Regions from separate parts of the Mesorhizobium sp. M0954 genome, predicted to be linked through region 2. Evidence: riboswitches for the same ligand, from Rfam matches in the RefSeq annotation. Region 2 holds a riboswitch; each other region holds the start of a gene.
The links. Region 2 has a riboswitch for cobalamin ahead of metE (5-methyltetrahydropteroyltriglutamate--homocysteine S-methyltransferase). Riboswitches for the same ligand answer to the same signal wherever they lie in the genome.
Positions count from the first base shown of each region.

Region 1 (10,600 bases), on a different contig from region 2:
GGCGGAGAAGTGGTGCTTGGTCACGCCCATCTCGGTGACCAGATCGGCCGCCTCGACCAATACCCGTTTGGCGTTGCGGCCGGTGACGACGACATGCAGGCCTTCGCGACGCGCCTTCAGTGCCGCGACCACCTTTTCGAGATCGAGGTAGTCGTAGCGCAGCGCGATGTTCAGCTCGTCGAGCACCACGAGGCTGATCGACGGCTCGGCCATCAGCTCCAGCGCTTTCGCCCAGGCAGCCTCGGCCGCCGCGATGTCGCGCTTCAGGTCCTGTGTCTCCCAGGTAAAGCCCTCGCCCATGGCGTGCCAGACGACACGATCGCCAAAACTAGCAAACGCGTCCTTCTCGCCGGTGTGCCATTTGCCCTTGATGAACTGAACGACGCCGACGCGCTTGCCATAGCCGAGCATCCTGAGTGCCAGCCCAAAGGCGGCCGTGGTCTTGCCCTTGCCCGGTCCGGTGTTGACGATCAGCAGCCCCTTCTCGACCGTCTTGGCCGCGACCTCTGCGTCCTGCACCGCCTTGCGCTTGGCCATCTTGGCGCGGTGGCGTTCCTCGTCCTTGGGATCGATAGTATCAGCCATGTCATTTCACCTTGAGCGGCAGCCCCGCCACCATCAAAAGCACGGTGCCGGCAACAGCCGCGACGTCCTGGTTCAGCCGGCCGGCGGCGTCGCGAAACCGTCTTGCCAGCGCATTGTCCGGCACGATGCCCTGGCCGACCTCGTTGGACACCACGAACCACGGCCCACGCGGCCGCGACAGCACATCGGCCAGCCTCCGGCATTCGGCCTCGACATCATGGTCGGCCAGCATGTGATTGGTCAGCCACAGCGTCAGGCAATCGATCAGCACCGGCTGGCCGTCAGGCAGCGCTCCGATCGCGCCGGCAAGGTCGAGCGGCGCATCGATGGTCGTCCAGCCGGCGCCGCGGCGCGAGCGGTGCAGCGCGATGCGCTGGCGCATCTCCTCGTCATAGGCTTGCGCCGTGGCGATATAGCTCCAAGGCGGCGGGCCGACCGTCACCAGGCTCTCGGCATGCGCGCTCTTGCCGGAGCGCGCACCGCCGATGACCAGGGTGAGTGCCCCGGCAGCGCGGTCAGGCAAAGCTGTCGCGCAGGCTGGTCGCCGTGCCCGTGAAGCGTCCGCGCACCACGGCGACGACCGCGCCGAGCACCAGCCAGAACACCAGATTGGTCAGCGTCACCGCCACCACGAACTGGTGGTGCAGGCCTTCCGGGATCGCCGTCTCGAAGCTATCGGGCTGCGGCGCGCCGACAATATGCGGCGCCACGATCAACGCTACGGCAAGGATCGCCAGCGGCAACGATCTGCGGAAGGCGATAAGGCCGAGCCCGGCGGCGGTCGCCACCACTGTTGCCCACCACCAGATCTGGCGTTGGACAAGGTCGGCCGCCGGCATCGCCGGCAGTTCCGGCGGCAGGCCGAGGCCCGGCGCCAGCGTGAACACGGCAAAGCCGGCAAGCCCCCAGAACAGGCCCTGGCGCCAGTTGCCGATGCCGCCGGCGAATTCCGAAACCGCAACCAGGACCAGCGCAAAGCCGATGCCGGTGACTATATTGGCAACGACGCTGAAGCCGAAGCGCTCGAAACCGTCGGCCGGCGCCCAGCCTTCGTCTTCCGCCGGAGCCATTGCTTCAGCCGGTGCCGGCGCGGCGCTGCTCATAGCCGTCGTGCCCGCGGCGTTTTCGGCCGGTGCCGCAGGTGCCGCGGCATGGTCATGGCCGCCGCCGGCCTGTTCGTAGATTTCCGCCTTCAGGATGAGCGGCACCGTGGCATAGGCTTGCATGCAGGCGAGAGCCACGCCGGCCACAAGCCCTGCGATCGCCGCGATGAACACGACGTTGCGAAACAGTGTCATGATGTCAGCCCCTTGTCAGTGGCAGGGAAAGCCCATCGAATGGCGATAGTCGTGCGCGGCATTGTGGACCGCATCGATATGCGAGAAGCCGACAAAGCCCATGACGAAAATGCCGAGGAATGCAGCAAGCGCCAGCTGCATGAGACGCGACTGCGAGGAGGCGGAAGCGCCGAGCGAAACGGAAGCGGTATTCATGTCTTGTCCTTTCGCCCTCCACCCGAGGGCATAGAAGTCAGTTTCCTGTCGCCGGCAGGTCTCCTGGCTCGCGGATCAGCGCCCTTCCCCACCTTCCCGAAGGCGAACCTTCAGTGGCATATGGAGAGGACTACCGCACACAGTTGCGGGGGCAGCCGCGGCATTGGGCAAACAACTTGCCCTAACCGCATTCCCTCTTGGTTCCAAACGGAACCGACGACATCAGCGACTATAGGCAGAATCGCCGCGCCCGGCAAACCAAATTCCGCCGGATCGTGTGGCGAATGCGCCGCCTCGCCAAGTTCGCAGACCGGCGCCGCGATTGACAATTTTCGCAGCCGGGTGTCGGCTGGCGGTGGGGAGGAAGCCGGCATGCAACCCAGCCCGAATGAGCGCGGTCCCTACAAGGGCCTGACGCGGGCCGAGCCGACGCTGCCGTCATCAGCCAATTGGGACATCGCGGCCTATCAGCGCGATCTCGAGGCCATCTGGTATCGCAACTGGCTGCTCGTCCGCCGCGAGGCGAAGCGCTCGCCGATCCGGCCGCGGATATCGACAACATCGTCGCCTTCGGTACCCAGGTGCTGGAGGAGGATGCTGATATCTGCGAGGTCAACCAGGTGGGCCTGCGCTCGATGCGCCACAAGGCCGGCGTACTGATGCCCGAGGGATACGACTTGCACCGCTTCCACAACTGGCTGCGCGAGCGCCATGCGGCGCTCGCACATCAAAGCGATTTGGGCAGATAGCGCCAGGTGACGAAGCCGCAGGCCGCCGCCAGCAGGCCGAGTGTCGCGAAAACCGCGCCCAGGCCGAAGAACGCCAGCACGCCGGCCAAAGGCTTTCCGGCTTTGGCCTAAAGCAGGCCGATGCCGACCGGTACCAACGCGACGCAAGGCCCTGCTTCTTTTGACGGTGGCAACCGTGATAGTCGTCTTGCCGGGGCTGAACCAAGACAGCGAGACCATGACAATCGACACGCCTAGCGCAGCCGTTCAGGATCAACCGAAGTCGAAGCGCATCGCCGTTATCGACATTGCACGCGGCATCGCTTTGCTTGCCATGGCGAGCTATCATTTCACCTGGGACCTCGAATTCTTCGGCTACACCGATCCCGGCCTCACCGCCTTCGGCTGGTGGAAAATCTACGCGCGCTGCATCGCCTCGAGCTTCCTGTTCCTGGTCGGCATCAGCCTCTATCTCGCCCATGGCAAAAAAATCCGCTGGACCGGCTTCTGGAAGCGCTTCGCCATGGTTGCCGGGGCAGCGCTCGCAATATCGCTGGTCACCCGCATCGCCACGCCCGACGGCTTCATCTTCTTCGGCATATTGCATGAGATCGCGCTCGCCAGCCTGCTCGGCCTGGCGTTCCTGCGCCTGCCGGCGCTGCTGACGCTGCTTGTCGCCGTATTCGTCGTCGCCGCGCCTTTCTACCTGCGATCCGAGCTTTTCGATCATCCGGCTTTGTGGTGGGTCGGCCTGTCGGCGACCAACCCGCGCTCCAACGACTACGTTCCGCTGCTGCCCTGGTTCGGCGCCGTACTTGCCGGCATCGCGGTTACCAAGCTCGCTGCCACCTCCGGCGCGCTGACGCGGCTGTCGGCCTTGGCGCCCGGCCGCTGGGCAAATCCGCTGGTCTTCATCGGCCGGCACAGCCTTGCCTTCTACCTGATCCATCAGCCGGTGCTGATCGGCTCGGTCTGGCTGTTTTCGCAATTCATGCCGGCGCAGGCCGAAACCAGGGAGGTGAGTTTTCTGAAATCCTGCCAGATATCCTGCGAGCAGGCACGCGACACCGAGTTCTGCTCCAGCTATTGTGCCTGCATGCTGGACACTCTCCAGGGCGAAGCCTCGCTTGACCGGCTCTACAGCGACGACCAGTCCCCGGAGTGGAAGGCGCATATTGGCGAGCTCGCCGGCACCTGCACCGCCCAAACCGAGGCGGCGGAACCGGGAACGCGCTAATCGAGGGAGGACAATAATGAGCGACAGTCACCCGAAACCCGTGCAGCAAAATCCTGGGCAGCCGAAGCTGGGGCACATCCCATGGCCGCCGCTGATCTATATCGCTGCCATCATCGTCAGCGTCGCGCTAGGGCTGTTCTATCCGCTGCCGTGGATCGGCGATCTTCTCGGCGACATCCTGTTCGCCGCCGGCCTTGTGGGGTTGGTGGCGGTTGCCGCGCTCTGGTTCACGGCAATCCGCACCATGATCCGCGCCAAGACGACGCTCAACCCGAACGGCGTGCCTGACCATCTGGTGACCACCGGACCCTTCGCCGTCAGCCGCAACCCGATCTACCTCGCCAACACGCTGCTGCTGGTCAGCCTCGCCTTTGTCACTGGGATCGCCTGGTTCCTGCCGCTGGCAGTCATCGCGGCGTTCCTGACGCAGAAGCTGACGATCGAGAGCGAGGAGAAGGTGCTGACGGCCAAATTCGGCAAGAAATACCGGGACTACGCCAAAAGGGTGCGGCGCTGGATTTGAGCCGAGGCTGACACCGGCTTAGGTGGTGACGCCGAGCTCCACCAGCCGCTCGACGCAGGATTCCTCGGCCTGGTCGAGCTCTGCCAGGGTCTCTTCGAGGTCGCGGCGTTTCTGGCGAAGATCCTCGCGCTTTTCCTCGATGCGCTTGATCATCAATTTGAGTTGGCCGACCTCGCCGGGCGGCTCCCTGTACATCTGGATGATTTCGCGGATCTCGTTGATCGAGAAGCCGAGCCTTTTTCCCCGCATGATCTGGCGGATGAGATGCCGGTCCGACGGACGGAACAGCCGCGTGCGGCCGCGTCTTACCGGCTGCACCAGCCCTTCGTCCTCGTAGAAGCGCAACGTCCGCGTCGACACGTCGAATTCGCGGGTCAGTTCCGTGATCGAATAATATTCCCGCATCGTCACTCCAATGCCCCGGCCACGCCGCGAGTTCCAACTGGCCGGCGCCGCCAGCGCCCAGGCGCGTACCAGAATCGGCGGACAAGGCACCTTTCAAAGCCTCGCATGGCATTTACGTAAAAGTCAATTGAGGTGACGTTCAGCGCACGCCGAACCACCATGTGGCGAGCCCGAGAAAGGCAAAGAAACCGACGACATCGGTGACCGTGGTGACGAAAACCGCCGAAGCCACAGCCGGATCGATCTTGAAGCGGTCGAGCAGCAGCGGGATAAGGATGCCCGCCAGAGCCGCCACGAACATATTGATGATCATCGCAGCCGCAATGATGCCGCCGAGATTGCGATCGTGGAACCAGGCAGCAGCCACGAGGCCGATCAGGATGGCAAAGATGATGCCGTTGATGAAGCCCACCCCGATTTCGCGGCGGATGATGCGGCCGGCATTGTAGATGTCGAGGTCCCTGGTCGCCAGCGCCCGCACCGTGACAGTCATGGTCTGCGAGCCGGCATTGCCGCCCATGCCGGCGACGATCGGCATCAGCACCGCCAGCGCCACGATATGCTCGATGGTGCGGTCGAACAGGCCGATCACCGAGGCCGCCAGGAAAGCCGTCAAAAGATTGACCAGCAGCCACGGCACGCGCGAGCGCGAGGTCGAAAAGATGCTGTCCGAGAGTTCTTCGTCGCCGACGCCGCCCATGCGCAGCAGATCTTCCTCGGCCTCCTGCTGGATGACGTCGACGACGTCGTCGATGGTCAGCACGCCGACCAGCCGCTCGTTCTCGTCGACGACGGCGGCGGACAGAAGATCGTATTGTTCGAATTCGCGTGCCGCCTCCTCCTGGTCCATGGTGGCCGGGATGGCATGCCTAGTCTCATGCATGACCTCTTCGACCTTGACCGAGCGCTTGGTACGCAGGATCTGGTCGAGGTCGATGGCGCCGAGCAGCTTGAAGCTCGGATCGATGACGAAGATCTGGCTGAAACGGTCGGGAAGATTGTTGTCCTCGCGCATGTAGTCGATGGTCTGGCCGATCGTCCAGAACGGCGGCACCGCGACGAACTCGGTCTGCATGCGGCGGCCGGCGGTCTCTTCGGGATAGTCAAGCGAACGCCGCAGCCTGATCCTCTCGGTGAACGGCAGCTGCGACAGGATCTCGTCCTGGTCCTCCTGGTCGAGGTCTTCGAGAATGTAGACCGCGTCATCGGAATCGAGATCCTGCACCGCCTGGGCGATCTGCGCATTGGGCAGACTGTCGACGATGTCGCGGCGGATCGCCTCGTCAACCTCGGTCAGCGCGGAAAAATCGAAATCCTTGCCCAGCAATTCGACCAGCGCGCGTCGCTGTTCCGGGTGCAGGGCCTCGAGCAGGTGGCCGAGTTCCGACTGGTGCAGATCGTCGACTTCGCGCTTCAGCGTCAGCGTATCGCGATCGGCGATCGCGGCACCGATCTGGGCGAGGAACGACGACAGGATGACGCCGTCCTCGTCATAGATGTCGGCGCGGCGCTCCTCGGCCGCCCGGGCGCCGGTCATCTGTTCGTCCTGGCCTTCCACCAGCGCCTCCCGCCATCGGATTTCCGGATAAGGTGCCTGTCAGGTCTAGACCATGATCCTGACAATCGGAATCGATTTTGCGAAAGGACCATGCACAACGACAAATTGCTACAGCGCCGTTCGCGCGTCCAAACGACGCGGCGCATACCGGATGGTAGGAGGAGAGGACGTTCTACAAACCTGCGGCGCTGCAAACCTTCGCGGCGGCAGGTAAAGGGCAGCGTATCTCCCCGCCCCGGTCAACCAGATGGGCAGATCGACACTGATTCAAAAACGGCGAGGCCGAGGGTGCGACGGCCTCGCTGGATATTGGACTTAACGGCTTCCCGATCAGGCGGCGTGGCGCTTGGCCTCAGCCGCATAGCGGTCCAGGAGACCGCTCCAGCCACCCTCCGATTCGAAGGCCTCGCGCATCGCCTCTGCGGTTTCGCCCATGTTCTCCAGAAGCCTGTGCTCGAGTTCCACGCGCGTCGCGTTCTCGCCGAGCGCGACAAAGCGGATCTCGACTTCGGTCAGCAATGCCGGATCGTAGCGCCAGCCGGCTCCAATGCGCCAGGCGAGCGTCAGCCTCGACGGCGGATCCCAGGCGAGAACCTCGCCCCAATCGCATTGTGACCCATCCTCGCCGATCTCGTACCAGCGGCCGCCGGCTTTCGGTTCGATCACCGCGGTCGTCAGGGCGGATTTGCCGATCGAATGCGAAGCCGGCCACCAGCGCCCGAATCCTGTGGTGAACACATCGAACGCCTTGTCGAGCGGCACCTCCACGGTCACCGACTTCCTGACCGGCGCGGGCTTGATCATGGTCGTCATTTCCTCTTCTCCTTGCTGTTGTCGACTTCCCATTTGAAGGCGTCGAGCGCATCGCCCCACATGCGGTCAAGCCAGGCGCGCATCTCGCCGAGCCCATGCGGGTCGAGATGATAGATGTTGCTGGCACCTTTCGGCTCTGCGCGGACCAGCCGGGCTTCCTTCAAGACCTTGAGGTGCTGCGATACCGCCGGCTGCGAGACCGGAAGCACTCGCGTCAGATCGATGACCGAGCGTGGCCGATCGGCGATGAGCTCGAACACCTTTCGGCGCGTCGGATCGGCCAAGGCCACCATTCCTGCATAATCATAAATCATGACTTATGATAAGCTAAAACTTATGATATGTCAACTGAGGGCGTGGCGGGCCCGTGTTCAAGCAACCGGCCGGCTCGGCCCCGAGGCTCCGGGGCAATTCCTTCACGCGGGGGCATGGACAGCGATGCGGATGCAAGACTGCTCAGGGAATCGATCCACCGCATGCGGGCCGGCCGGCAAATGTCGACCACCGGCGAAAAGTAAACCTGGCGGCAAGGTTTTTACCTTACCGGTGTATGTGTCTCTCCGGCGAAACGTTAAGAACAGGTAAATTGGTTTGGCCCTAACCACGGAAGCCTCTCGCTACAGGCCCTCCGCCATATGGCAATTGCGCCTCTCCTTGTTCATGGCGACATACGTTTTAGGCGCATCTGCACTATATCCAGAAATATTCTATACGTCCGCCTTAATCTATTCTCACAAGTTTCTTGTTGGCATTCCGGTGTTGTTTATCGGTGGCGTCTGCTGTGCCGCGCTAATCCATGGCCGGCGGCAACCGGTTCGCTACGCACTGGATTTGGTTCAAGGGCGCTGGCGCGGTTGTCTGCTGGTGCTGCTGTTCTTCTTTGCCAGCTTGACCGCGTTCTCTACCTACAAGATCGCCATCCCGTCCGTCGTCCCATACTATGCCGACAACTGGTTGGCCGACGCTGATGAATGGCTGCACGGGATGCCGCCATGGGAGATCGTCCATAAGCTCGACAGCAACAATTGGTCGTTCGTCGTCTTCAACAGCTATGAAGTCATTTGGTTTTACCAGTGGTTCGGCGCCATCCTTTTCGTGTCGCTCTGGTCGGACGAGATTGCCCGCATCCGCTATCTCTGCGCAGCAGCGCTGACGTTGTCCGTCCTCGGAACGGTCTTGGCCGTGGCGCTGGCATCGGTCGGACCGGTTTACTACCACCACTTTGTCGGCGTGGATCGCTTCCACGGATTGAATGCGGCCCTGGACAGGCTGGACCATAGTTACATGGTGCGGGAACCCGCGGCATATCTCCTGATGGCTTACCAAAGCGGCCGGCCAAGTCTTGGCGGCGGCATCTCGGCCATGCCAAGCATGCATGTCGCCTTTGCCGCATTGAACGCCTATTTGCTGTCATCGATCAATCGCTGGCTTGGCGTTCTGGGTTGGACCTTTGCAGCCCTGATCCTGTACGGATCGGTGTTCACCGGCTGGCACTATGCCGTGGACGGCTACGCATCGATCGTTGTTGTGTCGGTGATTTGGTGGGCGACCGGACGCCTGGTGCGCGAATAGTTATGTGCGCTTGTCGATAGATGGCCATGCCTGCCGATGGCCACTTCGCATAAGCCAAACTCGCGACCGCAATCAGGCAAAAAGCACGTGCCCCGACAAGGACGCTCCCTGCCGTGCTCGAATTCAACGGGCAAGAGATTCCGCTTTCGAATTTGATGGTGCGGTCGAGATGCAGCGCCGCAACGCCTCCCGCGTTGATTTTAAGCCATTTTTCTACGATTCCGTGGCGATTTGTATTGAGGATGGTTCGGCAGCGGCAAAGCATGTAGTTCCGGCCAGCCACCATCGGCAGGCAGCTGGCAGCCTTGCCATCACATCCTCCTCTGACGAACACCTAGTACGGTCAACCCTTAGCTGCCGCGCCGCGCCGCTCGAGCGCGGTCTTGCGGATGGTTTCTGCGATCTCCGGGCTGCTGCTGCACAGCATCTGGAAATCCGCCGAGTGTAGCGACAGGAGTGAGACCACCGTTGTGGCGCTGACGGTCGCCGAGCGCGGTTCGCCGGTGATCAGCGCCATCTCGCCGAAGAAGGCGCCAGGGCCCAGATCCACCGGGTTCGGCGTCGCGACGCTGACGCGCCCCTCCACGACGAAGAACATCTGGTCACCGGTCTCGCCATTGCGGCAGATCACAGCGCCCGCCGGCACGATGCGAGGTCGTAATGCGCGCACGATCTCGACTAGTGTGGCCGGGCCGAGCTTCTGAAACAACGGCACGGCGGCGACCAATTGCCAATTGCGGACGAAATCCTCGCGACGGACTTCTTGATAAAAGCCGGTGGCAAGAATGCCAGCCCAGAGCGCGAAGATGCCGATGCCACTCATCATGACCGCCCCGGCAAGGACGCGGCCGGCGAAGCTTTCCGGAATAGCGTCGCCATAGCCGGTGGTGGACAGCGTGACCACCGCCCACCACATTGCCTGGGGGATGCTGCCGAACTGTTGCGGTTGGACGTCGCGCTCGATGACATAGGCTGCGAGCGCAAAACCGAAAAGAACGATGCCGAAGACCGTGGCGACGCCGATCAGGTTGCGCGCTTCGTTGGTCAGGATTCTGCCCAGCAGCGGGAAGAAAGTTGAGTCGCGCAGCGGTTTCAGCAGCCAGACAGCACAGTAGAGGCTCCGGTCGGGCGTGCCGACGAGCAGAAATGCGGCGAGTGGAACCAAAACCGCGAGCACATCAATGGCGATTGCCGGCGTCCTGTCCCGAACGTCTCCCGCCCGGCGCTTGTGCAGTTTCTCGGCCAATTCCAGGAGATAGACGCCCCAAATGACCGCCAGCACGGCAGCCAAAGCCAGTCTGCTTCGTCCGGACAGGTCCGGTGTCGTGAGCGTAGCCACCGCCACAAGCCCAGTCGCAGCCAGCACCGCGTTGAGCAGCGCGTAAATTCTTAAGAAAGGCAGTACCGACATTCTATGCCCACGAGCGGATACTACCCTCCAGAATAGGAGCCTTCAAGGCAAGCGCAAAGGTGCTTATTTTCGCTGCGATCGTCGCTGGACCATAGGCCATGAACCATCCGATCAGCGTCGAGATCGAGCTGCCCCTCGAACCACACCCAGCGCCGGCTCGTTCTGGGTTGGACCTTTGCAGCCCTGATCCTGTACGGATCGGTGTTCACTGGCTGGCACTATGCCGTGGACGGCTACGCATCGATCATTGTTGTGTCGGTGATCTGGTGGGCGAC
Region 1 covers NZ_JAMYNR010000010.1:220,476-231,075, reverse strand. The annotation lists gene cobO (cob(I)yrinic acid a,c-diamide adenosyltransferase) at 1-585, opposite strand, end outside; gene cobU (bifunctional adenosylcobinamide kinase/adenosylcobinamide-phosphate guanylyltransferase) at 587-1,108, opposite strand; gene NKH93_RS16530 (CbtA family protein) at 1,101-1,883, opposite strand; gene NKH93_RS16525 (CbtB domain-containing protein) at 1,899-2,078, opposite strand; cobalamin riboswitch at 2,115-2,311, opposite strand; gene NKH93_RS16520 (SRPBCC family protein) at 2,660-2,827, shown strand; gene NKH93_RS16515 (heparan-alpha-glucosaminide N-acetyltransferase) at 3,045-4,043, shown strand; gene NKH93_RS16510 (methyltransferase family protein) at 4,060-4,566, shown strand; gene NKH93_RS16505 (MerR family transcriptional regulator) at 4,585-4,971, opposite strand; gene mgtE (magnesium transporter) at 5,111-6,508, opposite strand; gene NKH93_RS16495 (SRPBCC family protein) at 6,860-7,342, opposite strand; gene NKH93_RS16490 (ArsR/SmtB family transcription factor) at 7,339-7,656, opposite strand; gene NKH93_RS16485 (phosphatase PAP2 family protein) at 8,003-8,914, shown strand; gene NKH93_RS16480 (cyclic nucleotide-gated potassium channel) at 9,258-10,325, opposite strand.
Region 1: linked by a shared signal. The riboswitch ahead of NKH93_RS16525 (CbtB domain-containing protein) and the one ahead of metE (5-methyltetrahydropteroyltriglutamate--homocysteine S-methyltransferase) in region 2 are both predicted to bind cobalamin.

Region 2 (10,600 bases):
GGGATCGTCGCTATCAAGAATCCGACAGACAAGGGCGATGCGATCAAGAGCCATCTGGCCGACCAGAGGCGCACTGTGCCGGAAGGGTTCTCGATCGGCTACAGCGGCGACTGGAACGCCGCAGAGGCCATGATCGCCGGCGCCAACACATGGTACAGCGTCCTCGCCGGCATCCTGCCCGAGGTCTGCGTGAAGATCGTCACGGCGGCGCAACAGGGCGATGCGGCCGAAGCGCGACGGATCGATGCCACGCTTGCGCCGCTCTGGAGCCTCTTCAAGGAGTTCTCGAGCCTTCGCGTCGTCTATGCACTTGCCGAATTGCTCGACATTTGCCGTGCCGACCCCCCGCGTCCCATCCTGCCTCTGCCCTCAGCAGCGAAGCGCCAGATCGCCGCCGCGTTGGAACGCTTGCCATCGGATGCCAGCCGGTGAACAGCGAACCCGGCGGCCAGTGAAACGAACTGTCATGTATGTACCCGTTCATTTCGATGAACCGAGCCGAGAAGTCCTTTGCGAACTGATCGAGAAGAGCGCACTTGGCATGCTGATAACCCATGGCCGGAGCGGTCTCGACGCCAATCACATCCCCTTCGAACTCGACACGTCACAGGGAGAAAACGGTACCCTTTACTCCTGCGCGATTAGTACACGTGCCGAAGGAAAGTGCACTTTCTCGCTCGAGTGACTTATTTCAAAGGATGTGATCGCGTTTTGGCACATTCACGGCCCACATGCGGCAGCCGATAACTCACCACATGGTGAGCAACCAGGAAACCCTCCGGCCTACACTTTCTCCCGGAGCGCGCGTGCTGCAGCAACCATGTTCATGAGGGCAGGGTGGACCTCCTCCCATTTGCGTGTTTTGAGGCCACAGTCCGGGTTTACCCACAGTTGGGCATCCGACAGTCGCTCGCGGGCAAGCATGACGAGATCCGAAATCTCGCCGACTTCCGGGACGCGTGGTGAGTGAATGTCATAGACTCCGGGACCGATTTCGTTCGGATATTTGGAGCTCGTGAAAGCATCCAGCAGCTCCATTTTCGAGCGCGACGTCTCAATCGAAATGACATCCGCATCCATTTCAGCGATCGCGTCGATGATCTCGTTGAACTCCGAGTAGCACATGTGGGTATGGATTTGTGTCGAGTCCTTTACACCCGTTGAAGCGATCCGGAAGCATTCGACAGCCCAGTCGAGATAGTCTTTCCAGTCAGACTGGCGCAGTGGCAATCCTTCGCGAAACGCGGCCTCATCGATCTGGATCATCCTTGCGCCGGACCATTCGAGATCCGTCACCTCGTCGCGGATGGCGAGCGCGATCTGGCGGCATGCTTCGGAGCGGGGTACGTCGTCGCGAACAAAAGACCAGTTGAGAATGGTCACCGGGCCTGTGAGCATTCCCTTCACAGGGTTTTCCGTAAGCGACTGGGCGAATTGCCACCAGCGCAGCGTCATCGGCTTGGGCCTCGATACGTCGCCGAAGATGATGGGGGGGCGCACGTAACGCGACCCATAGCTCTGCACCCAGGCATGCTGGGTGAAGGCGAAGCCGGACAGCTGCTCGCCGAAATGCTGTACCATGTCGTTTCGTTCGAACTCACCGTGCACCAGCACGTCCAGCCCGATCTCTTCCTGCCAGCGAATTGCAGCCTCGATCTCCTTCTTCAGGAAGGTCTCGTAGTCGACATAGCTCAGCTGGCCCTTCGCATGAGCGGCCCGCGCCCTGCGTACCTGCGGCGTCTGCGGGAAGGACCCGATGGTCGTCGTCGGGAACGGCGGCAGCCCGAGCGTGCCGGCCTGGACTCTGGAGCGCTCGGCAAAAGCGCTCTCTCGTCGCTTCATGCTGTCGTCAATGCTGGCGATCCGCCCCTCAACCAGCGGGTCATGGATCTTCGTGGATGTCACGCGAGTGGCGGCAGCCTCGGCAGACGCTTTCAACGCGCCTGCCACCGCATCCCTGCCTTGGGACAGGGCCCGGGCAAGCAACACCAACTCGTCGGTCTTCTGGGCCGCGAAGGCGAGCCACGACCTGATGTCCGCGTCGAGTTCCGTCTCCATGCGGAGGTCGATCGGCACATGCAGCATCGAGCAAGAAGGCGCGATCTCGACGCGGTCCAAGGGCCAGCCGGCGACGATCGGTTTGATGCGGTCGAGAATGGCGGGCAGGTTCGCACGCCAGACGTTGCGGCCATCGATCAAGCCAAGCGAGAGCACCAGATCCTTCGGTGCGAGCCGACCCACCGTTTCCAGCTGCTCGGGAGCGCGCACGAGATCAATATGCAGCCCGGCCAGGGGCAGAGAAACCGCGGTTTCGAGATTGTCTCCCAGCGGCCCGAAATAGGTAGCCAGCATGATCTTCAGCTCGGGCGCGGCTTTCGACAGCTGGCCATAGGCGAATTCGAACGCAGCTCGTTCGTTCGGGTTCAGATCGAGGACAAGCGCTGGCTCATCGATCTGCACCCAGTCGGCTCCAGACAGCTTCAGCCTCTGCAGGAGTTGCTCGTAGACGGGCAGCAGCCGCGGCAGGAGCGCGATGGGATCGAATCCTTCGGCAGGCGATTTCGCCAGCTTGAGGAAGGTGATCGGTCCAAGGATGACTGGGCGTGTGTGAACGCCGAGAGCTTTAGCCTCGATGAAGTAATCGACCGGTTTCGTCGACGAGAGGGCGAACGTCTGATCATCGTTGAGTTCCGGCACAATGTAGTGATAGTTGGTGTCAAACCACTTGGTCATTTCCATCGCGGTTACATCAGACCGATGAGCCGCCTGCTGGTGACCAGCGTGTCGACAATCCTCCGTCTGACCCTGGTTGCCCCGCGCCATTGCGAAGTAGATGTCAAGTGGAACCTCGCCGCTATTCCAGCCGTAACGGGATGGAACGGCGCCGACCATGGCTGCGGTGTCGAGCACATGGTCGTAGAGCGAGAAGTCGTTCGACGGGATTTTCGACACGCCGCGATCGTGCTGCTCCTCCCAGCTAGCGGCACGGAGCGCCTTCGCGGTCGTGAGAAGGTCGGCAGCGGACGATTTTCCGGACCAGTAGCTTTCAAGCGCGAATTTCAGTTCTCGCCGACGACCGAAGCGGGGCACGCCGAGCGTTGCTACAGGAATTTGCTGAGAGACAGTCATGCCAGACCCCGATGGTTGGGGCGTCGGTGACAAGGAAGGCGCTAGCAGGCCGGCACGAACGCCAGGCTGCAGCGGCCACCGAGACACCCCGCCCGTGGACGTAATTCGCCGTGGCAGGTCTCCTGGCTCGCGGGGTCATAGCCTCTACCCGTCTTCCCAAGGCTATTCGCCTCAGTGACATGAGTGGGGTTGGCTCGCCGCTAACAGTTGCGGGGGCAGCGCCGGCATCGCACCGGCTTCCCTCTTAGCTCCGCTGCGGCAGCGCCGTACGGAGAACCACGACGCGGGAGACAATTACAGCAGTTCGCTTCTTTGTCAACGCCGCATAAAGAAATGTTTATGTCGTTATGTTAAATTTCCGTTGGCATGTTGCCAAAGGTCGCCTTGAAAGCGAAACTATGGAAGCCTTGAGCGGCCGGTAAATCAAAGCAATAACGCACAGCGGTCCAGGAGGATAGGAGTTCGTCGGCTGCTGGCAGCAAACATACCGGCAAGCGCCGTGGTGCTGCTTAGCGCATCATGCGAACCACCTCGGCGTCGAACTTCGGCTCCGAGGTTCCGACCGCTTCGTTGGTGATCTGCTCGCGACCATATTCGGCTCAATGGCGAGGCTGTTGCCCATGTGGAAGCTGTTGGCCGTGATGCCCTCGGTGATATGACACAACGATTTCGGGGGGAGCACACCGAGGCCAGGCGCAGCGGCGTGTTGCGAAGTGATCGAGGCCAATGTCTCGAACTGCTTGTTCGCAGCCCACCGGCTCAAGGTAACCCGGCTCAAACCACCGGGCCAGCTCAAGTCCTGTCCAAATGAGGCCTGGGCGGCAAATCGTCGTGCACGCGCACGGTTTGGCGTTCGATCTTGTGATGCGTCTTGGGCGGACAATCGCCACGGTGGAGCGCGCAGAAGCGGTCCCCAATTGGGAAGCCGAGGGCGGTGAGGACAAGCCAGCGCCACAGGCGGAAGGGGACTTGGACCTGTTTGCCCTGCTGGACCACAAGTTCGCGACACAGGGCCTCAAGGAGAAGACCAAGAGTGATTATGCGCGGGACCTCGCCAAATCATCGTAAGCGCTGTTGTGGGACCACCTTTCGGGAGTGGTCGCGATCTGTGAGGTTGCCGATCCTGTATTGGGATCGGAGATCGGCTTGTGTCTGGACTTGACCTTACGCTTGACCCGGAGCGGCAGCCTCGGCGTTTCGAGGTGATCAACGGTGCCGGCGGTCGGCGTCATTGGTCGGTGGATGACAAGGCGCGGATCATCGCGGAGACGCTGGAGCCGAACGCAGTCGTTTCCGAGGTCGCCCGCCGGTATGGCCTCAGGCCGCAGCAGGTCTTCGCCTGGCGCCGCGAAGCGCGCAAACAGGCCGCTTCGGTGCAGCAAAATTCTCCTGCCTTCGTGCCGGCGGTTGTGGCGGCGGCGGAGCCTGTAGCCAGCCGTTCACCGAAGCAGCAGAAACGGCAAGCCACTCGAGACGCCGGAGTGATCGAGCTTGAGATCGACGGCGTTGCGATGCGCGTCGGCCGGGGCGCCGATGCCAAGACGGTGGCCGCAGTGATCCGCGCGCTGAAGGCGACGTCGTGATCGGGCCGACGGGTGCGGTCAAGGTCATGGTGGCGACGAAGCCGGTCGACTTCCGCAAGGGTGCGGAGGGATTGGCTGCGCTGGTGCGAGAGACGATGGGAGCCGATCCGTTCAGCGGGGCCGTGTACGTCTTCCGGGCGAAGCGGACAGACCGGATCAAGCTGATCTTCTGGGACGGCACCGGCGTCTGCCTCTATGCCAAGCGTTTGGAGGATGGGGAGTTCCGCTGGCCGAAAGTACATGACGGCATGATGCGGCTGACGGCCGCGCAGCTCTCGGCGCTACTCGAAGGTCTCGACTGGCGGCGCGTCCATGAGGCGCGCCGGACCCGCGTTCCAGCCCAGGCCGGCTGACCCGCGACGAAGTGAATCAGCCTGGATTCCGCTGTCGCGGGCTGTCGGCGAATATGGTCTGATCCTGTCATGGCGATGACTGCTGACCAGCTTCCCGACGATCCGGACGCGCTGAAGGCGATGGTCCTGGCGCGCGACGTCGAGAACGCCCGGCTGATCCAGATCATCAAGGAATTGCAGCGCCACCGCTTCGGCCGTCGTGCTGAAACGCTCCCCGAGGATCAATTGCTGCTGGGGCTCGAAGAGGCCGAGCAGATCGAGGCCGCCGGCGAGGAAGCGAAGGAACAATCTGCTCTCGCCGAGCGCCAAGCAAAGGCCACGAAGCGCCGGGCGAACCGCGGTGCGTTGCCACCCCACCTGCCGCGCACGGAGATGGTCGTCGACATCGAGGACCATGCCTGCCCGTGCTGTCGCAATGGCCTGCACCGGATCGGCGAGGACGTGAGCGAGCGGCTCGACATCGTGCCGTCGCAGCTGCGCGTGATCGTGGTGCGGCGGCCCAAATATGCCTGCCGCGCCTGCGAGGACGTTGTCGTTCAGGCTGCCGCGCCGGCCCGGCTGATCGAGGGTGGTCTTCCGACCGAAGCGACGGTCGCCCAAGTCCTGGTCTCCAAATACGCCGATCACGTGCCGCTCTATCGTCAGGCGCAGATCTATGCCCGGCAAGGCATCAATCTCGATCGCTCCACGCTCGCCGACTGGGTCGGCCGCGCCGCCTGGCACCTGCGTCCGGTGCATGCGCGGCTGCTTGGCAAATTGAAGTCCTCGCCAAAACTCTTCGCCGACGAGACGACCGCGCCGGTGCTCGATCCCGGCCGAGGCAAGACCAAGACCGGGCAGCTCTGGGCCTATGCGCGTGACGATCGGCCATGGCAGGGAGCCGACCCGCCGGGCGTTGCCTATGTCTATGCACCCGACCGGAAGGCCGAGCGTCCGATCGCTCATCTCGCAGGCTTCACTGGAATCCTGCAGGTCGATGGCTATGGCGGCTATCGCGTGCTGGCCGACAAAAGCGGCGTCACGCTCGCCTTCTGCTGGGCACACGTGCGCCGACGCTTCTATGAACTGGCGGCAGCGGGTCCCGCGCCGATCGCCAGCGAGGCGCTGAGACGGATCGCCGAGCTCTACAGAATAGAGGACGATATCCGCGGCCGATCGGCCGATGAACGCCGTGCGATGCGTCAGGAAAATAGCCGCGCTATTGTCGCCGATCTCGAACCCTGGCTGCGCGAGAAGCTCGGCCTGATTAGCCAGAAGACAAAGCTCGCCGAGGCGATCCGCTACACGCTCTCGCGCTGGCAAGGCCTCTCGCGCTTCCTTGACGACGGCCGCATCGAGATCGACAGCAACACCGTCGAGCGCTCAATCCGTCCAATCGCGCTCAACCGCAAGAACGCGCTCTTCGCGGGCTCGGACGGCGGTGCCGAACACTGGGCAGTCATCGCATCGCTCATCGAAACCTGCAAACTCAACGGTGTCGAGCCGCTCGGCTATCTCGCCAACGTCCTCACCAGGATCGTCAACGGCCATCCGAACAGCCAGATCGACGACTTGCTGCCCTGGGCCTACATCCGGGCGCCTGAGCTCAAGGCCGTGGCCTGAGAACAGCGCTTACAAATCATCAAAAGCAGCGGGCAGTCAAAGTTCGGCGCCGATTGACATGGAGATAGCCATCGCGGCGGACCCCCAGGCGGACCGCAAGCCGGAATACAACCGGGTGCAGGCGGCCAAGCTCGTCCACAAGATGGCGTCGGGCACATACCGACGATGGGAGAGCGGACCGTGGAGTGCAGGAACTTCACGCATATCCACGCTCCCGTGGACGTGTCCTGCGGCACATCGGCAGCGATATTGAGGAGGCAGTTGAGCTTCTGGTCGAGCACTCTTACCTGCCACTACCTACGCTTAACGTCATCTCGTACTGAAAACGCACCACGCAAGGTCGAGATGTAACATGCGCCCTTCGTGGATGGTTCTAAGCTTCCTCGGGCGCGGTCAATCTGTGATAACGGTCGCTTGGAACCTCCATCACCGCGACGCGATCAAGGTTGGCGTATCGCGCTCGGTAGTAACCTTCTTCCTCCACTTCGGCGAAACTACACTGGGGAACGTCAAAGGTCGCAGCTTCCAATCCGAAGAAAGTCGTAGCGGTTTCTTCATCCAAGAAGTTCCACTCATCTTCTCCGTCGTCATATGTGACGCGAACATAGGAGGCCATGCGCACGGCTTCCTGATCACCCATCTCTGCGATGATGGCATCGCATTCTTTCTTCAGCTTTCCTGAAACCTCACCCTTATCCCAGTCATCCAAAGCCCGATAGATTTCTGGATGATAATACTCTGGCATCTCCTCTACATCTTCGCCGATAAGCTCAATGGTGCGGACATATTGCGGATTTATCAAGAGTATTTTGTTGTCAAGGCTCCAACAATACAGCCATGGCCTGCTTATGTTATTTCTACGAAGATTATGAAGTTCCTTCAACTGACGTAAAATCGATTCACGCGCCTTTTCATCGATAGGATATTGCCGGCTGCCAACAGTCGTCTTGATTCTGAGCGTGCCGTATCGCGTTTCGGCATCGGCAATTGCAAACGGGCTCGTGCGCCACTCCTCGACATCAATCTTCCAGCCCAGCAGCTCCTCGACCGTGCATTTCAACGTGAGACAAAGGTCCTTGATCTGCTCGACGTTCAACTGCGTTTTGCCTGTTTCCCAACGGGCCACAGTCTGTTGCGTCGTTGCCATCTGCTCTGCCAAATCTTTTTGAGTCATGCCCAGTCGAACCCTAAGCTCTTTCATGTTCATAACTCACCTCGCGTGTTCAACACACGCATTGTGGATGAATTGATCTAATCGTCAAGCGTGTTCAAAAATCGCAGCATGTGTTTTTAGGGCGTCATCGAGGCTCCGGCAGCCGTTCGTGACCACTTGCGCAAGACACAGGGCTGGTACACAGCACGAATGGACGATCAAAAATTACTGCTGAAATTCAGATAATTATTGTGGGCGAGTCTGGATCTCTCTGATCGACACGATAGTCGACCATCACCATGATCGGCCCGCTTCGTGGCCACAGGTCAAGTTGCAGCGTCGGTTCGCTGAACTTGTTGGTCGGATCCAGATTGAGGGTTTCAAAATCCGGCTGACGCAGAAGGATGCCCATCAGTCCCCCAATGACAAGAACCAGCTGGCGGACGAGCAAGGCTCCCGAAACACCTTGGACATCCGCCAGTTCGCCCCAAAGCCAGCTTCCCGCCGCCATGCCGCCGTATGTGGCCGTCTGATAGAGAGAGGGCGCGTCCAACCACCCACCGCGGCGCCGAAAGCTGCACTGTGACGTTAAACAGCGAGAATGATTGAATCCAGGCCGCACCGGCTGGCATGAGGTTGAGACAGCTCAGCCCAACGTGCTCGCTCCATGCCCGAAAGAAGCAGCTGATCGCCAATACAAAGAAAGCACCGCGAATGACCCATTCGTTGGAGAGAACTTCTCGGACCCGCCCGATGAGGAGCGCGCCGCAAATCGCTCCCAGGCCGAAGAAGCCGAGCATCACGCCGTAGGTGACTGCGGTCCCTTTGATCTGTTCGCGAGCGACCAACGGCAGGAGAGCCAAAATGACAACGGCGGTGAGGCCGAAAATGAAACTCCGGCACATCACCTTGAGAAGGTTCGGCGACAAGAGCACGTAACGGAAGCCCGCCGCCATCGCACTGCCGAAAGCCTCCCGCGGCAGCGCTTGTCGTGCCCGTTCGGCTTTCCATCGCAACAGCGCAGCGATCAGAGCGAAGTAGCAAAGGACGTTGAAGAGGAACGCGAAGGCCGCACCGGCTGTGGCCACGATTATGCCGCCAATCGCCGGCCCGATGCTGCGCATGAGATTGTAGCTCATGCCGTTGAGCGCAACCCCGCTTGGCAGGTGTTCGCGAGGCAGGATATCTCCCATGGAGGCTTGCCAAGAGGGATCGTGCAATGCCCAACCACAGCCGATTAGGAAGGTGAGACCCAGAAGGGTCCAGGGTGTCATTCCCCGCATAGGTCAGGAACGCCAGGAAGGCGGATACGCAGACCATCAGCAGTTGCGCAGTCAACATGATCCGGCGACGGTCAAACTTGTCCGCGAGCGCTCCCGCCGCGAGCGAGAAGATCATGTAGGGGAGGGTGGTCGATGACTGGACGAGCGCCACCATTCCATGGGAGGTGGCGATGCTCGTCATCAGCCAAGCTGCCGCCGCACCTTCCACTAGGGTGCCAAGGTTCGAAATGAGTGCAGCCGACCATAGCGAACGGAAGGTCTTGTGCTGAAAAGGAACCAGTGAAGATGTTCTCTTCGCCATTGTGGGAAGCTTCGGGATGGACCGCGGGGCTGGATTTGGTTCGCCTCACTCAACCATGGCCTCGCCATACAAGCCAAGCTGCCACAGTGGCGCGCCTGCTAACCCAGAAAACTTGGCGGCCTTAACTACCCCCTGAGGAGTGTCTCTCGACATTCCTCAGGGAACTCGACGCGAATGTCTGCAATATCCGCTAAGCGGGCAGAATTTCTGCGACAGCATTTGCTGAAACCCTACTTTACAACAGTGTGGCGCTTCCGGCCGAGCGAAAGCCGGATCGGGAGGTCTTGGGACGATATCATTGTATCAATCTCGACGACGTTGCCGTTGATCCGCACACCTCGTCCCGAGATCGCCCTTCGCGCTTCCCCTTTAGAGGAGGTCAATCCGGCGCGTACCAGCAAATCCACAAGGGCTACTCCGGCCAAGCCCTCGGCGTCATTTAGATGAAGCGTCGGTAGCCCCTCTGCGGCTTCGCCCTGCCCAAATGCTTGGCTAGCCGTGGCCTCCGCCTGTTTGGCGGCGTTAGTTCCATGTGCCAGGGCGGTAGCTTCGTTGGCCAGACGTTCTTTGACGGCGTTTAGCTCGGTTCCTTCAGCCTGTCCAAATCGCTCGATCTCGTCCATCGGCAGATCGGTGAAAAGCTTCAGGAACCGAACGACATCAGCGTCTTCCGTGTTACGCCAGAATTGCCAGTAATCGTATGGCGAAAGGCGATCTTCGTTGAGCCACACAGCTCCGGCAGCCGTCTTACCCATCTTGACACCTGAAGAAGTCGTCAGAAGCGGCGTAGTCACTCCGAAGACTTCCTTTCCATCCGTCCGCCGTATCAAGTCGATGCCATTGATGATGTTCCCCCACTGGTCGGCTCCACCCATCTGCAAACGGCAACCGGTCCGGCGGGATAGCTCAAGGAAGTCGAACGCTTGGAGAATCATGTAGTTGAATTCTAAGAAGCTCAGATTCTCCTGCTTTTCCAGCCGCGACTTCACACTGTCGAAAGAGAGCATCCGATTGACGGAGAAATGCCTGCCGACGTCTCTCAGCATGTCGATCCAACGAATGCTGTCCAGCCAGTCGGCATTGTTCACCATCACGGCATCCGTCGGACCGTCTCCGAAGACAAGGAGACGGTCAAAGACCTTTCTGATCCCTTCAATGTTGGCGGCGATCCGCTCGTCCGTCAGCATCGGCCGCGC
Region 2 covers NZ_JAMYNR010000024.1:26,322-36,921, forward strand. The annotation lists gene NKH93_RS25815 (dihydrodipicolinate synthase family protein) at 1-432, shown strand, start outside; gene NKH93_RS25820 (FMN-binding negative transcriptional regulator) at 467-685, shown strand; gene metE (5-methyltetrahydropteroyltriglutamate--homocysteine S-methyltransferase) at 784-3,129, opposite strand; cobalamin riboswitch at 3,225-3,425, opposite strand; gene NKH93_RS25830 (hypothetical protein) at 3,976-4,197, shown strand; gene tnpA (IS66-like element accessory protein TnpA) at 4,278-4,712, shown strand; gene tnpB (IS66 family insertion sequence element accessory protein TnpB) at 4,709-5,065, shown strand; gene tnpC (IS66 family transposase) at 5,135-6,667, shown strand; gene NKH93_RS25850 (helix-turn-helix transcriptional regulator) at 7,041-7,874, opposite strand; partial or broken gene NKH93_RS25855 (MFS transporter) at 8,086-9,404, opposite strand; gene tyrS (tyrosine--tRNA ligase) at 9,635-10,600, opposite strand, start outside.

Region 3 (10,600 bases), on a different contig from region 2:
AGTTCCGGGTCGCCGGGTCCGGTGCCGACGCCGACAAGCCTGCCTTTTGCAATCGTATTCATAGGCCCGGCCTCGCCAATGCATTGAGTGCGGCGGCGGTCATGGCGCTGCCGCCCAGCCGGCCGCGCACGATGGCGTAAGGCACGCCATAGGAATTTTCGGCCAGCGCATCCTTCGATTCGGCGGCACCGACAAACCCGACCGGCATGCCGATGATCGCCGCCGGCTTCGGCGCGCCGTCGCGCAGCTTTTCCAGCAGATAGAAAAGGGCTGTCGGCGCATTGCCGATGGCGACGACCGAACCGGCCATGCGCTCGCCCCACAGGTCGATCGCGGCGGCCGAGCGGGTGTTGCCGATCTTTTTCGCGATGTCGGCGGTCCGCGGATCGCGCAGCGTGCAGATCACCTCATTGCCGGCCGGCAGCCGGGCGCGCGTGACGCCATGCGAGACCATCTGCGCATCGCAGAAGATCGGCGCGCCGGCCGCCAGCGCCGTGCGCGCGGCGGCGACGAAATCGCTCGAGAAAACGAAGTGCCTGCAAGCATCGACCTGGCCGCAGGCGTGGATCATGCGGATAGCGATTTCGGCCTCGGCTTCGGAAAAGCGCGAAAGGTCGGCCTCGGCGCGGATAATGGCGAAGGAGCGCTCGTAGATCGCCGTGCCATCATGGATGTAGTCGTAGGCGTTCTGGGCGGGCATGCTCATTCCTGTCGGTAGATTTCGGTGATGCCGGCCGCGCCGAGCCTTGCCAGGCAGGCGGCAGCAGTCTCGCCGGAATGTCGTGCGCTGCGGATCGCCGCTGCAACGCGGCCGATGCCGTGCGCGGCGTCGTAGCCCGGCCTGTATCCGGCGGGCAATGCCTTTGCCGTCCCGTCCACGACAAGTCCGGCTCCGTTTTCGCCACCGACCAGGGTCAGCGCCGCCGGACCGGGATGGGCACAGCCCTTGGCGCAGCCGGAGATGTGCAGCGTCAGCGAGGAATCAAGGATGTCGCGGTTTTCTGTAGCGATGATCTCGGCGATGTCGCGGGTGGCGATCCGGCCGGAGGCGCAGGCGGGTGCGCCGGGGCAGGTGGCGATCCTGGTGCGCGGATCGGCTCCGTCGGTGACAAAGCCGAGGGCTGCGGCGGTTTTCTGGAGTGAAAGACATGCGGCTGGGGAGAGGCCAAGCAAAAGCAGCGCGCGACCCGGCGCCAGGCGGATTTCGGTGGTGCCGAGGGTGAGGGCGTATTGGGTGAGATTGATAAGTTTTTGCGCTGGTATGCTGCCGAACGGCAGACCGATGCCGAGGGAGGTACTGCCGGCTGCCAGATCGAAAACTCCGATGGGCCGGCGATCCTTCGCGCCCCCCTCTGTCCTGCCGGACATCTCCCCCTCTAGGGGGGAGATTGCGCCTTCGTCTCCGATTTCGCCAATCGCCGAAGGTGCTGGGGGGAAGCCGCCGGCGAAGCTGCCGATCTCCCCCCTTGTGGGGGAGATGTCCGGCAGGACAGAGGGGGGCGCGACGGATCGCCAACTTGCGAGAGATCTCAGCTGCCTCGCCGTCAAATCCCGCGCATGGGCATCGCGGCCCTTTTCGGCAACCATCCTGAGAATGGCGACGGCGATGTCACAAGCCGCATCTTCCTCGGACATCGCCAGCGGCGTGGCACCCTGCGCATCTCCGGCGAGCGATACCCGCCACTTAATTCCGTCGGCGGCCCGCACCCCGACCAGCCTGACATCGGCCGTAACCGCATCCATCGTCAGTTGCCCGCGGCCGTCAACAATCACCGACACCTTCGGGCCAAGGCGTTGCGTAACACCGGCGTCCTCAATTGCCGCCCGAATCCGCTGCGCCATTGGGCGCGGGTCGGCTATCTCCTCCTGGTCGAGCCCGGCCAGCGGGCCGGTCTCGACCGGCACGCCGGTGCGCACCGCGATGCCGAGCACATCGACCTCCATCGCCAGCAGCCGCGCGCTTGCCGGCGTCAGGCCGCGGATCTGCAGGCTGCCGCGGGCGGTCACTTCCATGATACCGTTGCCATGGCGCAAGGCGGATTCGCAGAGTCCGATCCACGATTTCGGCAACAGTCCTCCAGCGACCGGATTGAGCCGCACCAGCAGCCCGTCGCCGGTCTGCATCGGCGCGGACAAGGCAGGGCAGGCGCCACGGAGCGAGAAAGCGTTCATGCCGCCACTCCCAGCGCTTGCGCTTCGGCAATCAGTGCGGCGAGATCGCCATCGATCGAATTGCGCAGCGGATGCCAGAGCCCGCGCCGCCGTGCCGACAGCAAACGCTCGGCGATCACCTTCGCCGCCGCCGGGTTCTCGCGCAGGATGAAGGCGCGCACCACGGGGTCGCCAAGATAGGCGTCGTGCACCGCCTCGATCAGCGTGCCCGATATGGCATGGGTAGTCTCGGCAAAGCCGACCAGCCGGTCGACCGTCTCGGCGAATTCCGAGGCGCCGCGCGGCCCGTGCCGCAGCTGGCCGGCGATGAAGCGCGGGTTGACCGCGCGGGCGCGAACTACCCGGGATACGGCCTCACTGATCGAGCGCGGCTTCGGCTTTTGCGGGTCCGTGGTGTCGAGCACGATCACGTCGGCGTTCTTGCCGAGCGCGGCAAGCGCTGCCGAAAAGCCGCCGATGAAGGCGACGTCGGCCGAGCCTTCGAGGATGTCGCGGCCGGGGTCGTCGCCGGTATGAACCAGAAGGTCGGCCTCGGCGAGGCGATCCTCGAACGCGCCGGGCGCCGAAATGCCTTTGCCCTCGGAGCCGCCATAGGCGTGCGAGGTGGCGGCGAGATAGGTGCGGCCGATCTCTTCGCGCGCGGCCCAGTCGCCGCTCGACAACAAGTCCTCGACGCCCGCGCCGTAAGTGCCCGGCGAGGTGCCGAAAATGCGCGGGCTGATCTTGCCGTCGATGCGGGTCCTAGCGGCGAGCGGGTTTTCCGAATCATCCTCGTCGCGGGTCGCCACCGCGTTGGCCGCGGCGTCGATCAGCGCGATCTGGGTCGGGAACATGTCGCGGAACAGGCCCGATATGCGCCAGATGACATCGATGCGCGGACGGCCGAGTGTTGCCGGCGGCAGCACATCTATGCCGGTGATGCGGCCGGTGGCGGAATCCCATTGCGGCCGGCAGCCCATCAGCGCCAGGCCTTGCGCGATCTCCTCACCGCCGGTGCGCAGCGAGGCCGAGCCCCACAGGTCGATGACCAGCGAGCGCGGCCAGTCGCCATGCGATTGCATGTAGCTGCGGACCACTTCTTCCGCTGCCACCTTGCCCAGATCATAGGCGGTCGGCGTCGGCATGGTGCGCGGGTCGGCGGTAAACAAATTGCGGCCGGTGGGCAGCACATCGCTCCGGCCACGCGCCGGCGCACCGGCCGGACCGGCAGCGACGTGGCGGCCGTCGAGGGCGGCAAGCAGCGCGGTTTTTTCAGCTGCCGCGCTTTGCCGCCGCAACGGATCAGCCTCGCCTTCCGGCGAGCGGCCGTAAATGTGCAGGCCGTCCTTGATGGCGAAATCCTTGAGATCGCAGAGCCAGGCGTCGATGCGGCGCAGCGCTTCGTCGGGGACGTCGGTTTGGGCAACCCCGGCTTCCGAGGCGAGGCCGGTCTTTTCCGCCGTCTCGACGATCAGCTTCGCCAGGCGGTCGCGGCGGCGGCGGTCGAGCCCGTCGGCCTGGGCATATTCGTCAACCAGTCGTTCAAGCCGGTGCTGGTTTTCGTCCAGCCCGGCGCCGGTCAGCGGCGGCGGCAGATGGCCGAGCGTGACGGCGGCAATGCGCCGCTTGGCCTGCGCTGCCTCTCCCGGGTTGGAGACGATGAAGGGATAGATGACGGGCAGGGGACCGGTGACTATCTCGGGAAAGCAGTTTTTGCTGAGCGCCACGGTCTTGCCGGGCAGCCACTCCAGCGTGCCATGGGCGCCGACATGGACAATTGCATGGATGCCGAGCGACTTGCGCAGCCAGAGCCCAAAGGCGACCAGCGCATGGCGCGGCGGCAGCGTCGGGTCGTGATAGTCGGCGCGGCGGTCGGCTGAGCGCCCGCGGTCAGGGGCGAGTGCCACGGTGACGTTGCCGAAGGTGGCTGTGCGGAAGGCGAATTGTTTTTCGCTGACCAGCAGCGAAGGTTGGCGTTCTGTCGCGCCCCCCTCTGTCCTGCCGGACATCTCCCCCTCAAGGGGGGAGATTGCGCTGTTGTCTCTACTTTCGCCAATTACCGAGGGCCTTAAGGGAGAGCCGGTGGCGGAACTGCTAATCTCCCCCCTTGAGGGGGAGATGTCCGGCAGGACAGAGGGGGGTGCCTCGCACAAACCTGTCTCATCTTCTGGATTTCCCCATGCGGCTTCCACCGCAGCGATGGCCGACGGCGGCAATTCCGTCGAGAAGGTCAAATACTCCTTCAATGCCAGCCCTTGGCTGTCCTTTTCCAACGCATCCAGCAACTCGCGCGGCGTTTGTGGAATGCTTTCAACGGCGTAGCCCTGTTCGCTGAGGTCGCGCAGCATTGCCAGCACGCTGGACGGCACGTCGAGACCAACCGCGTAGCCGGTGCGACCGGGGGCGCTCGGATAGTCGGGGATCAGGATGGCGAGCTTGCGCTCCGCACGCGGCGTCCGCTGCAGGCGCACGAAGGCCTCGACACGGTTCGCCACTTGCGCCACGCGGTCGGGCTCAGGCCGGTTGGCGAAGGCGCGGAAGGCCAGCGCCGGGTCGGTTTCGCTTTCGCCCTTGAATGAAATGGCGCCGGCCAGGATGCGGCCGTCGAGCTCGGGCAGGACGACATGCATGGCAAGGTCGGCGGGCGCCAGGCCGCGCTGATTGGTTTGCCAGATGTCGCGGCGGGTGGTTGCGACGATGACCTGGAACACCGGCACGCCGGCGCGGTCGAACAGGGTTTCAACGCCGGGCTCGGCACCCGAGGCGAAAGCTGTGGCGGTGATGATGGCGGCAGGCTTCAGGGTTGCGAGCGCGGTTTCGACAAAGGCGAGCGACGCCGGGTCCTTGAGGCTGGAGACGAACATAGGCACGGGAACCATGCCGCGGTGGCGCAGGGCTTCGAAAAGCGCGTCGATGGGCGCGACATCGGCCGCGAGCAGCATCGAACGGTAGAAGAGAATTGGCACGACGTCCCCCTCCCCCTCGAGGGGAGGGTGGCCCGCACGGCCGGGTGGGGTCGTCACGGCAGTGGTCGACGTTTTGTGTAGGCGCGCTTCGGAGAGGATCCCGCCCCCGGCCTGCGGCCGGACCCTCCTCTCGAGGAGGAGGGGGACGCCGCGTTCTGCGACCCCCAGTCCCGGCTCGTAAAATCCCGCCTTTGGCACGCTGACAGGTTCGGCTACAGCCGCACCCGATCCAGCGAGACTTGCCAGCCTCTGCACCAGCGCCGTCATATTTGCCGGTCCGCCCTCGCGGAAATAGCCAAGCAGGCCGTCCAACTCCTCGCGCGGCAGCGTCGAGCCTTCGATCAGCCGCAAATCCTCGTCGTGGCTCTCGCCCGGCAGCAGCGCCAGCTTGATACCGCGATTTCGCGCGATAGCGGCGAGCTGGTCGCAGCCATAGCGCCACCAGTCATAGCCGCCGAGGATGCGGACCAGAATGACCTTGGCGTGGCGGGCGACGCTGTCGATCCACAGGTCGACGGACATCGGATGGCGCAGGTCGCGCAAGGCGGCGAGCCGCATCGACGGCAGGCGGTGCGCATCTGCCCTCCACGCCGCCGCCAGCCCGGCCAGGTCGCTGTCGGTGAAGGACAGCGCCACGACATCCGCAGGCGTTTGCCTGAGATCGACAGGCTCGGCGAGATCGTCGAGCGAGGCGGATGTGGTGGTGAGGATGTGCATCGCGGCTCGTACCTGGGGTCAGCCGGCGAGGATACGCTCGATGGCCGGGCGGTTCAGCCCTTTCAGGCCGATGACGACCAGGCGCGAGCGGCGGTCGTCTTCAGCGGTCCAGGCGCGGTCGTAATAGTGGTTGACGCGCGGACCGACGGCCTGCAGCAGGAGCCGCATCGGCTTGCCGCCGACTTCGACGAAACCCTTGACGCGCAACACGTTTTCTTCCTCCGCCGCCGTGGCGACCCGTTGTGCGAGCTCGTCCGGGTTGGACACAGACGCGATGTCGATGACGAACGAGTCAAAATCGTCATGTTCGTGGTCGAGCTCGTCGTCGTGGTGGGTCTTGCGGTTCTCGATGTCGTCCTCGACGGCGAGGCCGAGGCCGAGCAGCACCGACGGGTCGACCTTGCCTTGCGAAGTCGGTACGATCTTCACCGCCCGCGCAACGTGCTTGCCGATGACGGCATTGGCACGGGCCGAGCCGGCTGCGTCCATCAGGTCGCTCTTCGACAGGATGATCAGGTCGGCGCAGGCGAGCTGGTCTTCGAACACTTCCTCGACCGGATCGTCATGGTCGAGCGTCTCGTCCTGCGCGCGCTGGGCCTGCAGGGCGTCCATGTCGTTGGCTACGCGGCCATCAGCCAGCGCCGGTCCGTCGACCACGGCAATGACGCCGTCCACCGTCACGCGGCTTTTCACCGACGGCCACTGGAAGGCCTGGACCAGCGGCTTGGGCAAAGCGAGGCCGGATGTCTCGATCAGGATGTGGTCGACCCTCGGCGTCAGCGACAGGATCTGGTCCAGCGCCGGTACGAAATCATCGGCGACGGTGCAGCAGATGCAACCATTGGCCAGCTCGACGATGTTTTCCTCGGGGCAGGTGTCGATGGCGCAGCCCTTCAGAATCTCGCCGTCGATGCCGATGTCGCCGAACTCGTTGACGATGATGGCCAGGCGCTTGCCTTTGGCGTTTTCGAGCAAATGGCGGATCAACGTCGTCTTGCCGGCGCCGAGAAAGCCGGTGACCACGGTGCAGGAAACGCGTGAAAGGGAGGCAGCGGTCATGTCAGGTCCTTCAAAAGGTCGAGGGGAGGGATGCGGGCAACAAGGCCGCGCTTCAGGCAATCGGGACGGCCGCGCCAAGGAATGAGCCCATCCGTCGAGGTGGCAAACAGCTTTGCCCCGGTGACGAGATCGGCGCCGCTGGTCGTGGTCAGATCACCGAAGACGTAACTCCAGCAGCCGTCGCGCAGCATGGCCGCGCTGAGCCGGCGCTTGCAATTGCCGAGGCATTCGACGGTGCGGATTTTGATGTTTTCGCTGGAAGCGGCGCGGCGCGTGTCCTCTGCGAGCAGTTCGCCGGCGCGCGGATGAGCGTCCGAACCGGTCTCGTCACGGCATGACGAGCAGACGATGACGGTAACGCCGGCCGGGGAATCACCAAGGCCGGACAATAAATCCGCTGTCTCAGCCGGAAAACTGCTGTCGCGTTCCAAATCAGGCTCCTTGCCCGGAAAACCCGCCAGGCGATCGGATTCTTATGTCCTAGACGGCAGGTCTCCTGGCTCGCGGGTCATCGCCTGGGTGCCGCCTTCCCGGGAACATCCCAGTGGTTTTCGGCCTTGGCTCGTCGCTTACAGTTGCGGGGACAGCCGCGGATTTGAAATCGAGATTTCGCACCGCATTCCCTCTTGGCCCTTGCCGTTGCGGGCAGGGGACCGTCTGGAACGGATTTAGGCTTGTGGGGGCAGTCGTGTCAACGCACGTCTATGGCGCGGCGATATCCGCGAGCGGCCGGCCGAGGTCGCCGGCAGCGGTCACCTCGATGCGTTCCAGGCCGAGCCAGCCCTGCATCTGCTTCAATTCTTCGAAAAGCTCGGCTGCGGTTTGCAGCGAGGCGCCGGGCTCCGCATAGGCGGCATGGACGCGCAGTACGCCGGCCGGGCGGTCGGCCCTGAGGTCAACGCGCCCGACGATGCTGTCGCCGAGCAGGAATGGCAGCACATAATAGCCATACCGGCGCTTTTCGGCCGGCGTGTAGATCTCGATGCGGTAGTGGAAATCGAACAACCGCTCGGTGCGCGACCGCTCGAAGACGACAGGATCGAACGGCGCGAGCAAGGCGCGCGCCTCGATCTTGCGCGGCAAACGGGCGTCCTTGTGGAGATAGGCTGTTTTGTTCCAGCCTTCGACGCTCACCGGCAACAGGTCGCCGGCCTCGACCAACTCCTCGATGCGGCCCTTGATGTCGGCGGGCGAGAGGCGGAAATAGTCGCGCAGGTCTCCTGCCGTGGCGATGCCGTGGGCGCGGGCCGAGATGCGCAGCAATTCGCGGTGAGCGTCTTCGGTGGAGGGCGTTGGCAGACTCAGTATTGTTGGCGGCAGCACGCGCTCCGGCAGATCGTAGAACCGTTCGAAGCCGCGGCGATGCGCCGTGGTGATGCGGCCGGCCCAGAACAGCCATTCGAAGGCGTGCTTGGCATGGCTCCAGCCCCACCAGCCGCCCGAACCCTTCTGCCCTTCGAAAGCCGACGCCGCGATCGGGCCTCGTTCGGCGACCTCGCGATAGATGTCTTCGATATAGGCGGCGTGCTCGCGGCCCCATTTGGCCAATCCGCTGTACATTTCGTCGCCGCACTCGGCCCGCTGCATGCGCCAGCGCATCAACGGATAGGTCTCGACCGGCAAGAAGGAGGCTTCGTGCGCCCAATATTCGAAGACCATGCGCTTGCGCGTTACGGCGGCGTCGTCGAGCAGCGCCAGCTTGTAGGGGCCAAGCCGCGAATAGAGCGGCATATAGTGGGCGCGCACCACGGCGCTGACGGAATCGATCTGCAGCAGGCCGGTACGGGCAAGCACGCGGGCCAGATGCCGGCGGTCAGGCGTGCCGGTGGGTCGCGGGTCATTGAATCCCTGTGCCGCGAGCGCGATGCGGCGGGCCGTGGCAAGCGAGATTTTTTCCTTCATGAAGGCGGCATCCGGAGGATTTTAGACAGAGAAAATGACCTGCGATTCCGTGCCATGCTAGCAGGGTTTTGGCGGCATCCATGTCAGGAGAGAAAAGTGGAGTAAAAAGTGAAGGAAATCAAACAGGAGCGGATCGGACCAGTTTTCCCGGATATGCCGTCCAGCACCGCGATTTGAACAAGGTTTGACTTGCTTCGCCGAAAGCGCTGCGCTAACCCTCGCCGCGTTGCAGCATAGAGCCCCCTTAAAACGGTTCAGTGGTTAAACTGTCACGCTTCCGCAAGTGGGTCCGGTGCTGTAATCAGAGTGGATTGGCCGCCAACGGAAACTGCAGCATGAACGCACTTTTAGGTTCGTACCTGCCCATCGTCCTGTTCATCGGCGTGGCGCTGATCGTCGGGCTGGCGCTGCTCGCTGCACCGTTCCTGGTGGCCTACCGCAACCCCGATCCGGAAAAGCTTTCCGCCTATGAGTGCGGCTTCAACTCGTTCGACGACGCCCGCATGAAGTTCGATATCCGCTTCTACCTGGTGTCGATCCTGTTCATCATCTTCGATCTGGAGGTGGCCTTCCTGTTTCCTTGGGCGGTGTCGTTCAGCCAGATCGGCATGCTCGGTTTCTGGTCGATGATGGTGTTTTTGGCGGTGCTGACCATCGGCTTTGCCTATGAATGGAAAAAAGGAGCGCTGGAATGGGATTGAACGACAGTTCCGGTACGCTCGTCGCGCCGAAGCCCAAGGGCCTCATCGACCCCAACACCGGCAGGCCGGTCGGGTCCGACGATCCATTCTTCCTGGAGATCAACAACGAGCTCGCCGACAAGGGCTTTCTCGTCACCTCGACCGAGGCGCTGATCACCTGGGCGCGCAGCGGCTCGCTGATGTTCATGACGTTTGGCCTCGCCTGCTGCGCCGTCGAGATGATCCATACGTCGATGCCGCGCTATGACTCGGAGAGGTTCGGTGTCGCGCCGCGCGCGTCCCCGCGCCAGTCCGACATCATGATCGTCGCCGGCACGCTGACCAACAAGATGGCGCCGGCGCTGCGCAAGGTCTACGATCAGATGCCGGAGCCGCGCTACGTCATCTCGATGGGCTCTTGCGCCAATGGCGGCGGCTATTATCATTATTCCTATTCGGTGGTGCGCGGCTGCGACCGCATCGTGCCGGTCGACATCTACGTGCCCGGCTGTCCGCCGAGCGCCGAAGCGCTGCTCTACGGCATCCTTCTGCTGCAGAAGAAGATCCGCCGCACCGGCACGATCGAGCGGTGAGCGGCATGACCCAGGCGTTGAATGACCTCTCGACCTATCTCGGCGAGAAGCTGATCGGCCGGATCGGCGCGGCGGTGCTCGCCTATGGCGAACTCACTATCTCGGTCGAGCCGCGCGACCTGATCGAGGTGGTGACCTTCCTGCGCGACGACCCGAAATGCCAGTTCATTTCGATCATCGACGTTTGCGGCGCCGATTATCCGTCACGGGCAAAGCGCTTCGACGTCGTCTATCACCTGCTGTCGCCGAAGCAGAATATCCGCATCCGGCTCAAGGTCCAGGCCGACGAAGAGACGCTCGTGCCGTCGATCACCGGGATATATCCCGGCGCCGACTGGTTCGAGCGCGAGACCTACGATCTCTACGGCGTGCTGTTTTCGGGCCATCCCGATCTGCGGCGGATCCTGACCGACTACGGCTTTGAAGGCCATCCGCTGCGCAAGGACTTTCCGCTGACCGGCTTCGTCGAGGTGCGTTACGACGACGAAGCCAAGCGCGTCATCTACGAGCCGGTGGAGCTCAAGCAGGAATT
Region 3 covers NZ_JAMYNR010000010.1:185,935-196,534, forward strand. The annotation lists gene NKH93_RS16310 (precorrin-2 C(20)-methyltransferase) at 1-62, opposite strand, end outside; gene NKH93_RS16315 (precorrin-8X methylmutase) at 59-706, opposite strand; gene cobG (precorrin-3B synthase) at 703-2,172, opposite strand; gene NKH93_RS16325 (cobaltochelatase subunit CobN) at 2,169-5,834, opposite strand; gene cobW (cobalamin biosynthesis protein CobW) at 5,853-6,893, opposite strand; gene NKH93_RS16335 (DUF1636 family protein) at 6,890-7,324, opposite strand; cobalamin riboswitch at 7,363-7,566, opposite strand; gene NKH93_RS16340 (winged helix-turn-helix domain-containing protein) at 7,596-8,795, opposite strand; gene NKH93_RS16345 (NADH-quinone oxidoreductase subunit A) at 9,131-9,496, shown strand; gene NKH93_RS16350 (NuoB/complex I 20 kDa subunit family protein) at 9,487-10,068, shown strand; gene NKH93_RS16355 (NADH-quinone oxidoreductase subunit C) at 10,074-10,600, shown strand, end outside.
Region 3: linked by a shared signal. The riboswitch ahead of NKH93_RS16335 (DUF1636 family protein) and the one ahead of metE (5-methyltetrahydropteroyltriglutamate--homocysteine S-methyltransferase) in region 2 are both predicted to bind cobalamin.